DNA from 4 places in the Arthrobacter sp. NPDC055585 genome. Region 3 is predicted to be linked to each of the others. Evidence: riboswitches for the same ligand, from Rfam matches in the RefSeq annotation. Region 3 holds a riboswitch; each other region holds the start of a gene.
The links. A riboswitch is a leader RNA that binds a small molecule or an ion and turns the genes downstream of it on or off. The one in region 3 is predicted to bind S-adenosylmethionine.
Positions count from the first base shown of each region.

Region 1: linked by a shared signal. The riboswitch ahead of ACWGQ2_RS00140 (bifunctional o-acetylhomoserine/o-acetylserine sulfhydrylase) and the one ahead of ACWGQ2_RS01615 (hypothetical protein) in region 3 are both predicted to bind S-adenosylmethionine.
Region 2: linked by a shared signal. The riboswitch ahead of ACWGQ2_RS11055 (methionine ABC transporter ATP-binding protein) and the one ahead of ACWGQ2_RS01615 (hypothetical protein) in region 3 are both predicted to bind S-adenosylmethionine.
Region 4: linked by a shared signal. The riboswitch ahead of ACWGQ2_RS11025 (LLM class flavin-dependent oxidoreductase) and the one ahead of ACWGQ2_RS01615 (hypothetical protein) in region 3 are both predicted to bind S-adenosylmethionine.

Region 1 covers NZ_JBSHIT010000001.1:27,538-30,944, reverse strand. The annotation lists gene ACWGQ2_RS00150 (hypothetical protein) at 1-856, opposite strand, end outside; gene ACWGQ2_RS00145 (VOC family protein) at 985-1,626, opposite strand; SAM riboswitch class IV at 1,751-1,867, shown strand; gene ACWGQ2_RS00140 (bifunctional o-acetylhomoserine/o-acetylserine sulfhydrylase) at 1,933-3,249, shown strand; gene metX (homoserine O-acetyltransferase MetX) at 3,246-3,407, shown strand, end outside.
Region 2 covers NZ_JBSHIT010000005.1:261,903-265,309, forward strand. The annotation lists gene ACWGQ2_RS11040 (CoA-binding protein) at 1-14, shown strand, start outside; gene ACWGQ2_RS11045 (SDR family oxidoreductase) at 33-794, shown strand; gene ACWGQ2_RS11050 (DUF6434 domain-containing protein) at 798-1,349, opposite strand; SAM riboswitch class I at 1,560-1,665, shown strand; gene ACWGQ2_RS11055 (methionine ABC transporter ATP-binding protein) at 1,772-2,563, shown strand; gene ACWGQ2_RS11060 (methionine ABC transporter permease) at 2,556-3,221, shown strand; gene ACWGQ2_RS11065 (LLM class flavin-dependent oxidoreductase) at 3,242-3,407, shown strand, end outside.
Region 3 covers NZ_JBSHIT010000001.1:380,842-384,248, forward strand. The annotation lists gene ACWGQ2_RS01605 (serine/threonine-protein kinase) at 1-74, opposite strand, end outside; gene ACWGQ2_RS01610 (Nramp family divalent metal transporter) at 286-1,593, opposite strand; gene ACWGQ2_RS01615 (hypothetical protein) at 1,697-2,092, opposite strand; SAM riboswitch class IV at 2,234-2,359, opposite strand; gene ACWGQ2_RS01620 (hypothetical protein) at 2,459-2,908, opposite strand; gene ACWGQ2_RS01625 (cold-shock protein) at 3,065-3,268, opposite strand.
Region 4 covers NZ_JBSHIT010000005.1:257,203-260,609, reverse strand. The annotation lists gene ACWGQ2_RS11030 (hypothetical protein) at 56-418, opposite strand; gene ACWGQ2_RS11025 (LLM class flavin-dependent oxidoreductase) at 443-1,837, opposite strand; SAM riboswitch class IV at 1,873-1,987, opposite strand; gene ACWGQ2_RS11020 (ABC transporter ATP-binding protein) at 2,399-3,226, shown strand; gene ACWGQ2_RS11015 (aliphatic sulfonate ABC transporter substrate-binding protein) at 3,347-3,407, shown strand, end outside.

The DNA of each region.
Region 1 (3,407 bases), 350 kb from region 3:
CCCAGGACCAGCGGACAAAGCCCACGCCCGTGGCCCGGATGGCATCCTCGCGGCGTTTCTCCTTCATCAGGATGTCCCATTGCGGTGGAACCGCGGGGTTGCCCCGGCCGTACTTCAAGGCGCCGTCGAACTCTCCAACCAGGCTCTGCTCCGGCCAGAAGAAGTCGGCGCGGAAACGTCCTGCTGCAGTAACGAATTCATGTTGCAGGTCAGGCGCAGGGAATCCCTGCCTGAACATGACCGCCCGGGAGTAGGATTCGCCGGCCGACTCGGAACGCGCATCGGCAAAGCCAATCACGCGCACGGCACGGTTCAGCCTGCTCTTGTTCGGAAGGTTTTCCGCCAGCCGCAGCAGATGTTCTTTGCTGTAGCAGGGCAGCCCACGGGCCGGAGCGCTCCGCAGCACCTTGTCCAAAGCAGGAACCGCTGCCTCGAAGTCCAGGTACGCGGCTATGTCCAGGGCGGTCTGGGTACGTGACGTCATGCTCACGCCGGAGACCGCGTCGAGGGGTTCAAGCAGGTTCCTGACCGTCCACCGGATCCCTGCACGACGTCGGCCGTGGGAGGGGGCTTCGGCCAGGAGGAGCACCTCGGATGGAAGTTGAAGAAGGGGCATTCCCCACATGACGGCTGCAGATTCCTGCACAGGGATCCGGCGTTCCTGACCCTGGGCAACTGCTGCGCGGACCCGGACGCGTTCGCGTTCCCACGGCGCCAGTCCGTGCCAGGTTTCAGCATCGACATAGACCCCGGTGCGCAACCGCACGATGCTGCCCCTCCGGCAACTTTCGGCAAGGAGGTATCGGCCGGCCCCATAGGCATCGGCATCGGCAGTGAAAATCAACTCGGGTTCCATGCCCCAATAGTTGGAGACGCAGCGGCTAGGTCGTGGGGAGGGACCCCAATATGTGGAAAAGCTCCGGCTTGGGAGAAATCGTCCCCGGCGTACCGGAGCGATTTCCCAAACCGGAGCGAATCCGGAAACTAGATCTCGACGAGACCCTTCTCAGTGGCAAAGGTGACGGACATGATGCCGGGGGTGCCCTTGGGGGAGACCCAGGTGACGTCCACGGACTCCAGGGGCCTCTCAACCGGCATACCCAGCCACTCGGTCACCCGTGCGGCAGACCCGGCAATGGTGAGCGACTGCAGCGAGACAGTGCCTTCGAAGGCACGCGAGGGGTGGAGGTCGGCCTTGTCTTCATCCCAGCGCAGCATGTAGGGAACCTGCGGGTCCGCGATCAGGCCGTTGATGCCGATCTGACGCCAGGTGAGTTCCTGCCCGTCGGGGAACTTGCGGTTGCCGGGAACGGAGGCGCGGCCAAGGCGTTCTTCAAAGGGAGCCAGGTCCTCAACGGCAACACACCAGCCCATCCAGCCGCCTCCGGCTTCGGAGCGTGCACGGACGGCCTGCCCAAAGGGAGCCTTGTCCGATGCGGGATGATTCAGTACTTCAACAACCTCAACATACTGGTGGTTGGCCAGCGGGAGGATCATGTTGCGGGTACCAAAACGGGGGTGGACTCCGCCCTTGACGAAGTCGGTTCCCAGGGCAGCAGCAATGCGTTCCGTGGTGGCCAGCAGGCCGTCGGATTCGCAGGCGTAAGAGACGTGATCCAGGCGCATGCGAACATCTTGGCACGTTGTGACCTGTGTCTCGACTAAGGCAAGCCTAAGGAGCGTAATGAGCAACTTTCACGCTGCGTCATATGGGTTGCGCAACAGCGGGAGCGTTGGTTCTATAGGTACAGGTCATGAGTGCCAGCAGATAGCCCCGGCTTGCTGGCCGGCAACCCTCCAACCGCGGTGGGGTGCCCCGGGTGAAGACCTGGCCGTACGCAAACAGGCGTACCGGCAAGCGCGGGCCACACGTGTCGCTCCGGAGTATCCCGGACCCGACCCTGTGGGGCCCCTGGTCATAAAGGGAGCACAATGTCTGCCAACTGGTCCTTCGAAACCCGCCAGATCCATGCAGGTCAGGAGCCCGACGCCGTAACCGGTGCCCGCGCCCTGCCCATCTACCAAACCTCGTCCTTCGTCTTCCCCAGCGCCGAAGCGGCAGCGAACCGGTTTGCGCTGGCCGAACTGGAGCCGATCTACACCCGAATCGGCAACCCCACCCAGGAAGCCGTCGAGAACCGGATCGCCTCCCTGGAAGGCGGCCTTGGAGCCCTGCTACTCGCCTCCGGCCAGGCCGCCGAGACCTACGCCATCCTCAACCTCGCCCAGGCTGGGGACCACATTGTGGCCAGCCCCAGCCTCTACGGCGGAACCTACAACCTCTTCAAGCACACGCTGAAGAAGTTCGGAATCGACGTCAGCTTCGTCGCGGACCCGGACAACCTGGACCAGTGGCGGGAAGCAGTCCGCCCCAACACCAAGGCCTTCTTCGGCGAAGTGGTGTCCAACCCCCGCCAGGACGTCCTGGACATCGAGGGGATCTCCGCCGTCGCCCATGAGGCCGGGATCCCGCTGATCGTGGACAACACCCTGTCCACGCCGTACCTGATCCGGCCCATCGAATGGGGCGCTGACATTGTGGTGCATTCAGCCACCAAGTACCTGGGCGGGCACGGCACCGTGATTGCCGGCGTGATCGTGGACTCGGGCAACTTCGACTTCGGCGCCGACCCGGAGAAGTTCCCGGGCTTCAACACCCCGGATGAGAGCTACAACGGGCTGGTCTACGCCCGCGACCTGGGCGCCAACGGCGTCCTCGGCGCGAACCTGGCCTACATCCTCAAGGCGCGGGTTCAGCTGCTCCGCGACCTGGGCTCTGCGCTCTCCCCGTTCAATGCCTTCCTCCTGGCCCAGGGACTGGAGACCCTGAGCCTGCGCGTGGAGCGGCACGTTGAAAACGCCGTCGCCGTGGCGCGCTGGCTGGAAGCGCACGACGACGTCATTTCCGTTGCGTATGCAGGGCTGGAGTCGAGCCCCTGGTACGAACGGGGACGCAAGTACGGCCCACGCGGTACCGGAGCGATCGTGTCCTTCGAAATCGAGGGCGGAGTCGAGGCCGGCAAGCGCTTTGTGGACGGCCTGGAGCTGCACTCCCACGTGGCGAACGTGGGCGACGTGCGCTCACTGGTGATCCATCCGGCGTCGACGACGCACAGCCAGCTCGGTGCGGAAGCACAGGCAGCGGCCGGCGTCAGCCCGGGACTGGTCCGCCTGTCCGTGGGCCTGGAGCACATCGATGACATCATCGCGGACCTCGACGCCGGTTTCCGCGCCGCCAAGGGAGCATGAAGCACAGCGTGACAACGTATCCTCCTGCACCGCAGCACCCTGTCCGAGTACTGGACGGGGTGCTGCAGTATGCCTCGATCGGTGACCTGGCCCTGGAGACCGGCGGCGTCCTTCCGGACGTGGTGCTGGGCTACGAAACGTGGGGTGTGCTGAACGAC
Region 2 (3,407 bases), on a different contig from region 3:
GGTTTGGACTCTAAAAGGCCAGGGAGGCCGGAATGAGCACTGTACTGGTGGTGGGCGCGACCGGCGGAATTGGCCGGCTGGTTGTCCAGGAGGCCGTCCGGAAGGGGTATACCGTCCGTGCGCTGGCCCGCAGTCCGCTCAAGGCAGCTCAAGTACTGCCGCCGGAGGCCGAAGTGGTGGAAGGTGACGTCACCCGGCCCGCGACCCTCGCCAAAGCGGTCGACGGCGTGGATGCCATTATCTTCACGCACGGCGCCAACGGCGGAGAAGACCCGCAGGCGGTGGATTACGACGGCGTGCGGAACGTCCTGCTGGCACTGCACGGACGCCGTGTCCGGGTGGTGCTGATGACGGCCATCGGCCTGACCAACAGGACGGCCTTCGGCACCCTGGTGGACTGGAAACGGCGGTCCGAACGCCTGCTCCGCGCCAGCGGACTGCCGTACACCATCATCCGGCCCGGCTGGTTCGACTACAACGAGCCCGGCCAGGACCGGGAAGTAGCGCTGCAGGGAGACCGGCGGCGAACCGGCACCCCGGCTGACGGCGGCATCGCCCGCACCCAGATTGCGCAGGTACTGGTGCAGGCCCTTTCCTCGGATGAAGCCCTGGGCAAGACCCTTGAACTTATCGCCGGGGACGGAGAGCCGGTCACCGATTTCGAAGCCTTCTTCGAACCGCTGCAGGCTGACCCGCCGGGCACCCTGGACGGAGTGCAGGACGATCTGAACATGCCGTTGGAGGAAGAGCCGGAAAACATCCGGGAAGAACTGGCTGCGATCGGCAGCCGCTAGGGCCTAGCCTCGCTGATCAGCGGGGAGGGAGCGGTGTAGTTTCCAAGCTGCGAGCATCTGGTCCCTGGTGCCGCCGGGATGTGTAGCGTGCCAGTCCCGCGCGAAGCGGTTCAGCTCGAACTGCGGGCCGATCGGCCGGGCGGCAGCCGCTCGTGTGGCGTGCCAGTGATCCAATGCAGCAGCCAGTGTAGCCGTCCCGTCATTGGCGGCGAAGAACTCACGCATGGGCGCATCAAAGCGGAAACCCGGCCCGAGGGCGTTGACGAAGAACTCCCGCAGCACCTGGCTACAGGGGTGCCCGGCCGGAACCACCGTGTGGATAGTCAGCGGAGGAACAAGCCGCTGTTGGCAGCTTCGGGGCTTCGCAGCAGGGGCCGGAAGCGGCCCGCCTGCCAGGAACGCGGCAATCCGTTCGGCCAGCAGTTCCTTGGAACCTCCGGCCGGGATCTGCTGCGCGCGGGCAAACGCCTGCAGCTCCTCCTTCAGCCAGTACCAGCGGCGGAATTCGCCTGCACCGAGGGAGGAAGAGAGGGCAGGGCGTTCCGGAAGGGTCACGGTCCCATCTTCTCGGATCCGCCAGGTAATCGGTGCTCCCGCGCCGCGGACGGACCCTCCGTTTGAATTGGCACGGGACCGTGGCTGCATTCGTCCGGCACGGCGTAACAAAACGGATTGTGACGCAGTGCCGCGTTACGTACCGACGCATAGGGCCGCACAGGGAAATGTTCTGGCCCTCACGGGGTGCAGCCGGTTTAGATAGTGCCGTAACCATCCAGAGCGGCTGAGAGACCTGGCTCCGTGACGCCGCAGCAACCCCCTTCCGCGGGCTAACCCCGCCGAAGAAGGGTGCTACCGCCAGGACCGATGGAGAAGCACCTGCTCTAATCCGGTCCGCTGCACCCGTGCCTTGCTGCACGGGCGCAGACCGGGGACCGCTGCGTGCCCCTCTTCCCGGGTTTAGACCTCAGGAGGACAGCATGATCAGAATTGAAAACGTCTCCACCGTCTTTGGAGGCGGTGAATCCGCCTTTATGGCCGTGGACAGCGTCAGCCTCGAAATACCCAAGGGCAGCATCCAGGGCATCATCGGGTTCTCCGGCGCCGGGAAGTCCACCCTGCTGCGCAACATCAACCTGCTTGAACGGCCCACCTCCGGACGGGTCCTGGTGGACGGAACGGACCTGACCGGCCTGGCGGACGCAGAACTGCGCGCCGCGCGGCATGAGATCGGAATGATCTTCCAGCACTTCAACCTGCTGAACAACCGCACTGCTGCGCAGAACGTTGAACTCTCGCTGAAGTTCGCCGGCGTGAAGAGTGCTTCCGAACGCCGCACCCGCGCACTGGAGGCGCTCGCCGTCGTCGACCTCTCGGAGAAGGCCGGCACCTACCCGGCCAAACTCTCCGGCGGGCAGAAGCAGCGGGTGGCCATCGCCCGCGCCCTGGCCACCCGGCCCAAGGTGCTGCTGTGCGACGAGCCGACCTCCGCCGTCGACCCCCGGACCACCGCCTCGGTGCTGCAGTACCTCAGCGACGTCAACGCACGGTTCGGCATCACGATTGTGGTGGTCACCCATGAAATGAACGTCATCAAGGCCATCGCTGACAACGTGGCTGTCATGGAGGAAGGCCGGGTGGTTGAACAGTTCGCGCTCGCAGAGCTGAACCGGCCAGGCTTCACGCCGGCCACCGCCATTGGCCGGTACCTGATCTCGGATGAAATCACCCTGGATCGTGCGGACCGCCGGGAAGGAGCCCGCGTTGCTTGAGCGCATTGCCGAAGTCTGGCCGGAACTGCTTGCCGCCCTGGGCCAGACCGGCACCATGCTGCTGGTCGCCATTCCGCTGGCGGTGCTGATCGGCACCCCGCTGGGCGTCCTGCTCTACACTCTGGGACCGGACGGGCTGGGTCACAAACCCCGGCTGCACCGGGTACTGGACTCACTGGTGAACCTGGTGCGGTCCTTCCCCTTCCTGATCCTGCTGATCGCGATCATCCCGTTCACCCGGTTTGTGGTGGGAACCACCATCGGCACCGCAGCTGTGATCGTGCCGCTGACCATCAACGCGATTCCGTACTTCGCCCGGTTCGTGGAGCAGAACATCACCGCTCTGGGCGGGGGCGTGGTGGAAGCGGCCCGCTCCATGGGAGCTACCCGCGGGCAGATTGTGCGCGACGTCCTGCTGGTCGAGGCGCGTCCGGCGCTCATCAGTTCCGTCACCATCATGACCGTCAGCTTCATCTCCTACTCCGCGATGGCGGGACTGGTGGGCGGTGGCGGAATCGGCGACTTCGCCATCCGGTACGGCTACTACCGCTACGAAACCGGGCTGATGCTCACCGCGATTGTGCTGATGGTCCTGCTGGTGCAGGCCGTGCAGCTGGGCGGTTCCTGGCTCTCCCGCCGCGCTGACAAGCGCCTCTGACTTCTATCGAAAGCTTTGCCATGACTATTCCCAGTACCCGCTTTGTAGGTCCGCGTCCGCGCTTGCTGCTGAACGCCTTCCTGATGAACACCACCAGCCACATCCGCGGTGGCCAGTGGCGCCACCCCGACGCCGAACAGCATCGCTTCAACGAACTGTCCTTCTGGACGGACCTGGCCCGCCAGC
Region 3 (3,407 bases):
TGGCCAATAGGTTCGATGAGTCGGTATCGGCCCGCAATCAGACGATTCAGGCCACCCGCTGCGCTGATTTCCATGCTGCAACCTTCTCTCGCCATTACAGCGTAGCGGAGGGTGCTCGGGGCGTAGATGGGCTTTCCCTACATATTTTCGAACTGCGTTTTTCCCTCGTGGAAGCAGGTGCAATACGCTAAACTGCCCTGCTGCGCGAGGGCGCGGCAGGGCAGTTTCGGGTGCTTCGATCCGGGCTCCCCGGAAGGGGCCCGGGAGCCCGTCCGGCTCGCGGGATTACTCCCCGCCGAGTACCGGTGCGAGAGCCTTCCAGGCCTGCTGCAGGCCCAGGATGATGAACAGCAGGGCGGTGAGACCCAGCGCGATATTGGTGTGCAGACGGTTGGCCCATTCCTTGGGGATGCGCTTGCCGTTCAGCAGGCCCAGCAGGGTGACTGCGAGGAACGGCATAAACAGCGAGCCCAGCACGCCGTACGCCAGGATCAGGCCGATCGGCTGACCCAGGGCGAAGAGGATCATGGGCGGGAAGGTCAGCCACAGGACGTAGAACTTGAAGTACTTGCCGCCCACGCGGGTGTCCGGGTGGCCGGATTCCTTGCCGCGCATGTTGCCCCAGAAATCGGCGAACATCAGGGAAACGCCGTTCCAGACCCCGATGATGGAGGAGAAGGACGCTGCCCAGAAACCGATCAGGAAGCCGGTACCCACGAAGTCGCCGTATTCGAGCTTCAGCACGTCGTAGAGATCCAGCAGTCCCTTGTCTCCGGCGCTGAGGGTGATGCCCGCGGTGCGCACAACTTCGGCACCCACGATGAGCATGGCGATGACGAAGATGCCAGTCATGACGTACGCCATCGAGTTGTCGATGCGCATGACCTTCATCCACTTAGGCGTGTACCAGCCCTTTTCACGCAGCCAGTAGCCGTAGGCAGCCAGCGTGATGGTGCCGCCGACGCCGCCGGCAAGCGCCAGCGTGTAGACGATGCCGCCTTCGGGGATCATCGGGACGAGGCCCTTGAACATCTCCGGGATATTCGGGGTGGCGATGATTGCCAGACCGACAACGGTAATGAACATCAGCCCGACGAGGGCCGCGGTGATCTTCTCGAACGTGGCGTACTTGCCGAACCACACCATCACAAAGCCTGCCAGGCCCATCACAATCGCCCAGGCCCACAGCGGCAGGAACGGGAAGACCGCCGCCAGCGGCAGCGCGGCGGAAGACATGGCCGTGGCACCGTAAACGAAGCCCCAGATCATGATGTACGGGCCGAAGTACCAGGTGGTCCAGCGGCCCAGGGAACGCCAGCCCTCGAAGATGGTCTTGCCGGTGGCGAGCGTGAAGCGGCCCGCTCCCTCAACCAGGATGATCTTCAGGATGACGCCGAGGATGACTGCCCAGAGCAGGCCATAGCCGTAGCGTGAGCCCGCGACCAGGGTCGCAACCATGTCGGCTGCGCCAACACCCGTGGCCGCAACCACGAGTCCGGGGCCAACTATTTTCCATTTGGCAGCCTTGCCGCCGTCATCATCGATCCGCTCCGAATGCGGTACCGCGTCAGCGCGGGGATTGTTTTCAGCCATCGGCCAAGAATTCCTAACTAGCGAGTGGCCGCGGCGCCAGGACAGCACGCGGCAGTGTGCCCGGCCTCACCCGGGACAATGAATTCTCTCACAGGGCTTGCACTCAGTGGAATTCCGTGAACGGGCTGACCGCACTGGCCCCACAGGCCACAAACGCCTCAGGTTCGGGGGTCACGACCGTCAAATTGCCCTGGATGGCCGTAGCGGCGAGCCAGGTCCGGAGGACACCACGGGCATCCCCGGGCGCTGCTTCCGGAAGCGTGCGCCAGAGCAGGGCAACCTCGTGGTCCACCGGCAGGATGTTGGCCGTGAACCGGGAGGACAGCTCGCGGAGCCATCCGGGCGACGATGACTCAAGTTCGCCTATGGTCAGTGCCGACACAAAGACGCGCAGGTGGCTGCGGCTGCGGAGGAAACCCACGACGGCGGGATCCGGCGATCCGCTGCGGACCTCCGCCAGGACCGGTGTATCCAGGAGCAGGCCCGAGGGACCGCTCATGCGGCGGCAGGCTCGCCCAGCAGGAAGTTGACGAAAGCTTCCCGGATGCTGACGAGGGCCTCGTAATCCTGCAGGCTGACTGCGTTGAGGGAAACGGGTACAGAAGTGTCCATGGCTGCGGCGCCGGGCGCCGGTCCTTTCGGCGTGCTCTTGCCTGGCACCGGTTGCCCCGAAGGCGAGTGCAGGCCGCTTCTTCATCCGAACCACCCAACGAGCGTGGGGTTGGTATGCGGCCAAGTCGGAGCTTGGCGGCCGCAGTTCTTGAAGCTGTTAGGAGTATAGGCAGAACCCGGCCGGAATTGTGTGCTGCGTTACGCCCGTGTGGCGGATATGTCCTGCTCCGGCCGCCCTGCCGCAGCACCGGTCTCATCCGGCATATGTGCCGTTGAAGCGTTCAGGCACCCATTCCAGGAAGATGTTCGCGGTCACCGGGCCTATGCCGGGGAATTGCTCGAGCCGGCGGCGGAGCTCTGCCGGGGATTCCGCGTCCTTGACCATGTCCGATACGGAACCGAACTCCCTGATGATTCCCGCCATCACGGTGTGCAGCTCGTCATCCTCCTTCCAGCGGTAGTGGACGTAGCCGCCTTCGGTGAGCAGGCGCATCAGCTGGTCCCGGCTGACGTCTGCAAACTTTTCGGGGCCAGTGAGCCCGTTGTCGATCAGGACGTGCCAGGTGCGGGCGGCGATCTCCTGCTGAATGCGCTTGCCGAACAGCAGGCTGGCGAGCAGCCACCGGTAGAGCTGATCCGGCGCGCCGGAGCTGAGGTCCAGTCCAAGGTCTGCGGGAGTCATCTTCTTCTTGTTGCTGGCCATGCTGTTCAAAGTACGCCGGCTGCCCGCCGCAGGGAATGTCCGCCGGTTGCTCCCCATCAGCAGTTGATGGATGCGTGGTTAAACAGAGGATGCAGGACGGAAAACCGTCCTGCATCCTGAGTCCAGCTGGCCCGTGAAAGGGCCGGAAGTCTTTGGTTAGACAGCCTGGATGTTTACCGCCTGGGGGCCCTTGGGTCCCTGTTCGGTATCGAAGCTAACCTTCTGGTTCTCTTCGAGGGAGCGGTAGCCGCTCGCGTTGATGGCGGAGTAGTGGGCGAAAACATCGGCGCTGCCGTCATCGGGCTCGATGAAGCCGAAGCCCTTTTCGGAGTTGAACCATTTCACGGTGCCTGTTGCCATTTTTAATCATCCTTCTGAGGCGAAACTTCCCCGACCGTCGAGGAGTTTCCAGCTGAAGTGTCCCATGCAGCGTATGGACAAAAAAAGCGGCTGGCCCTGGTTTCGGGGTTCGCCGCTTCAAGTTCAAACGCTCAACACA
Region 4 (3,407 bases), on a different contig from region 3:
CCAAGGTAGAAGGGCCGCCCCCGGGGGTCAATAAGCATGCCGTCCCGGAGCTGCCTTAGAGTTCCGCGGCGACGGCCCGCAGCACCTCGGTGACGTCGGCCTTGCCCTGGCCGTAGTCGAACAGCGTGGTGGGGACGTTCGGGGTGCTGGCTGCGCTCACGCGTGTGGTGCGGGCATCGATTGGTTCGAAGGACAGGACAATGACGGCGCCGAAGGACTTCCAGTTCCCACCGGCCACGATTTCCGCCCGTTCCCGCCAGATGGCGGTGAGTGTCATGCGCGGAAGTCCGGCCAGGGCACGCTCCACGGCGGGCGGGAGGGCAGCCATCGGTGCCTGGACCACCAGTTCGCCGTGTGCCCGGGCACGCTTGGAACTGACGGTGAGCTGAATGGTATTGGACGGTCCGTCGGCAGTCATGGATCGAGGATAGCCGAGGGGCCTCTATCCCTTTACTGCCGGTGCCAGCCGGTACCGTGCACCGCGGTGCTCTGCGGGAAGCTTGTCTCCGGCACCGAAGAGCTTGTTCCGCAGAGTGCCGGGGGCGTACTCCGTGGGGTACGCGCCGCGCTTCTGCAGCTCCGGAACCACGAACTCCACCACGTCTTCGAAGGTGCCCGGTGTGACGGCATACGCGAGGTTAAAGCCGTCGACGTCGGTCTCCTCCACCCAGCGGATCAGTTCCTCGGCAACCTCCTCGCCGGAGCCCACCAGCCGCGGGCCCAGCCCGCCGATCCCGGCGCTCTCGGCGATGTCGCGCACCGTCCAGGGCTCGCCGTCGTCCTTCACTTTCTGGAAGTTCGCCGCAGCGGACTGGATGGCGTTGGACTTCACCGAGCCGAGCGGCTCATCGAGGTTGTAGGTGGAGAGGTCCACGCCCATCCAGCCGGACATCAGCGCCAGCGCGCCTTCGTCGCTGATGTAGCTCTGGTAATCCAGGTGCTTGGCTTCGGCTTCCTCGGTAGTGGCGGCGGTGATGATGGTCAGCAGCGTGTAGATCCGGATCGAGTGCCGGTCCCGTCCTGCTGCTTCGGCGGCGTCGCGGATCTTCGTGACGGTCGCCTTGAGCTTCTCCACCGTGGACGCTCCGACGAAGACTGCTTCAGCGTTCTCTGCCGCGAAAGCGATGCCGCGCGGCGACGCACCGGCCTGGTAGATCACCGGTGTGCGCTGCGGCGAGGGCTCCGAAATGTGGATGCCGGGGACCTTGAAGTACTTGCCCTCATGGTTGATGTCATGGACCTTGGCCGGGTCGGTGAACACGCCGGTCTCCCGGTCGCGGACCACGGCATCGTCTTCCCAGGAGCCCTCGAGCAGCTTGTAGACAACTTCGAGGTATTCATCGGCGTGGTTGTAGCGCTCGTCGTGCTCCAGCTGGTCTTCCTGGCCCATGTTCCGGGCGGCGGAGGGCAGGTAGCCGGTCACTACGTTCCAGCCGACCCGCCCTCCGGTGAGATGGTCCAGGGTGGAGAGCCGGCGGGCGAACGGGTACGGGTGCTCGTAGGCGGTTCCGGCCGTGACGCCGAAGCCGAGGTGTTCAGTGACCAGCGCCATGGCGGAGACCAGCAGCAGCGGATCGTTTACCGGGACCTGGGTGCCCTGCCGCAGGGTCGCTTCGTTGGAGGATCCGTACACGTCGTACGTGCCGAGGACGTCGGCAATGAAGATCCCGTCGAACAGGCCGCGTTCGCAGGTCTGGGCCAGATGGGTCCAGTAGCTGAGCTTGGTGTAGTCCGCGGAACGGTCTTCGGGGTGGCGCCAGAGGCCGGGCGACTGATGGCCCACGCAGTTCATGTCGAAGGCGTTGAAGCGGATGTGGCGGGCGGGCGTGGTGGCCATGAGGGTCCTTTACGGAAGGACGCACCGCAGAGGGAGCGCCGTACTTGCCGCGGGCGGTGCTGCCGGCGACCGGATCGTCATCTGGGGCACCCCGCTACGGGAGAGGGTTGCCGCCCAACCAGCCAGAGCTTCGCGTTGGGACTCATGATCCTGCGGGTTCAGTATGCGCCCGTTCCCCCGGTGGCACGCAAGCCCCGCCTGTCACGCGGCGTAACGGCCGCCGTCGTACTTCTCCCCTCCCAAAAACCATCGAGAGGCCAGTTACGGCTCCTTTGGGCGCTCAAAAGAGCCGTAACTGGCCTCTCGATGGGGACACCGGCGGGAAGGGGACTGGATTCGAAATGTTACGCGGGGACTTGCCGGGATCGGACTTCAGGGCGTTTAGTTGGTGCTTGACCATCCCGAGCGGCTGAGAGACCTGGATCAGTGAAGCCGCAGCAACCCTGGTCGGAGTGCTTCCTCCTTGAGGCACTGCGATAGCGAGGTGGACGTCGCAGGAGGCCGGTAACGGCCCAGGACGTTTTCCGTAGGGTGCTACTGCCAGGACCGATGGAGTGTTCAATGACTGCTGTACTGTCCTCTGGGTCCCATGCTGTGTCCGCTGCCGCGCCCACCGCACCCGACACCGCCCTGTCCGTGACGTTCGACGGCGTTGGCCGCAGCTTTGGCTCCGGCGCAGACGCCCACGTGGTGCTCCGCGACATCAACTTTGAAGTCCGCCCGGGGGAAGTCCTGGCGATCCTGGGGTCCAGCGGCTGCGGCAAGTCCACGCTGCTGCGCGCCACTGCCGGGCTCGACGCCGCGTCCACCGGCCAGGTTCGAATCGACGGAACCGCTGTGCGCGGCATCGATGACCGCTGCGCCGTCGCCTTCCAGGAACCCCGGTTGCTGCCCTGGCAGACCCTGCAGGCCAACGTTGCGATCGGCCTGCCGAAGGGCACCAGCGCCTCCGAAGGCCAGGCCAAGGTCTCCGAACTGCTCAAGCTCGTGGAACTGGACAGCTTCGCCAAGCACCAGCCGCGCGCCGTTTCCGGCGGCATGGCCCAGCGCGCCTCGCTGGCCCGCGCCCTGGCCCGCAAGCCCGGCGTCCTGCTGCTGGACGAACCGTTCGGCGCCCTGGACGCACTGACCCGCCTGAAGATGCAGGACCTGCTGCTGGACGTGCACCGCGCCGCCCCGGCCACCGTCCTGCTGGTCACTCACGACGTCGATGAAGCCCTCCAGCTCGCCGACCGGATCATCGTGCTCGGCCGCGAACCCGGCAAACCCGGGGCCACCATCACCCAGACCATCACCGTTCCCGGCGCCCGCCCCCGGGACCGAGCCTCAGCCGAACTCGCCCGAATGCGCGGCGAACTCCTGGCAAGCCTCGGCGTCGACCGCCACTAGAGCGCCCACGCCTCCCCTGCCCCCGCGCTCAAAACGGGGCCAAACCGCGGACGCTTTGTGCCCGCACCAGTTGTACCTATCCCTGATTTTTTCTGCTCCACCCGTCTCGAAGGAATCCCCATGAACAGCCGTTCCCGCTTCTCCCGCCGCCCACCCCGTGTCTCCCGCCGCCCGCTCACCG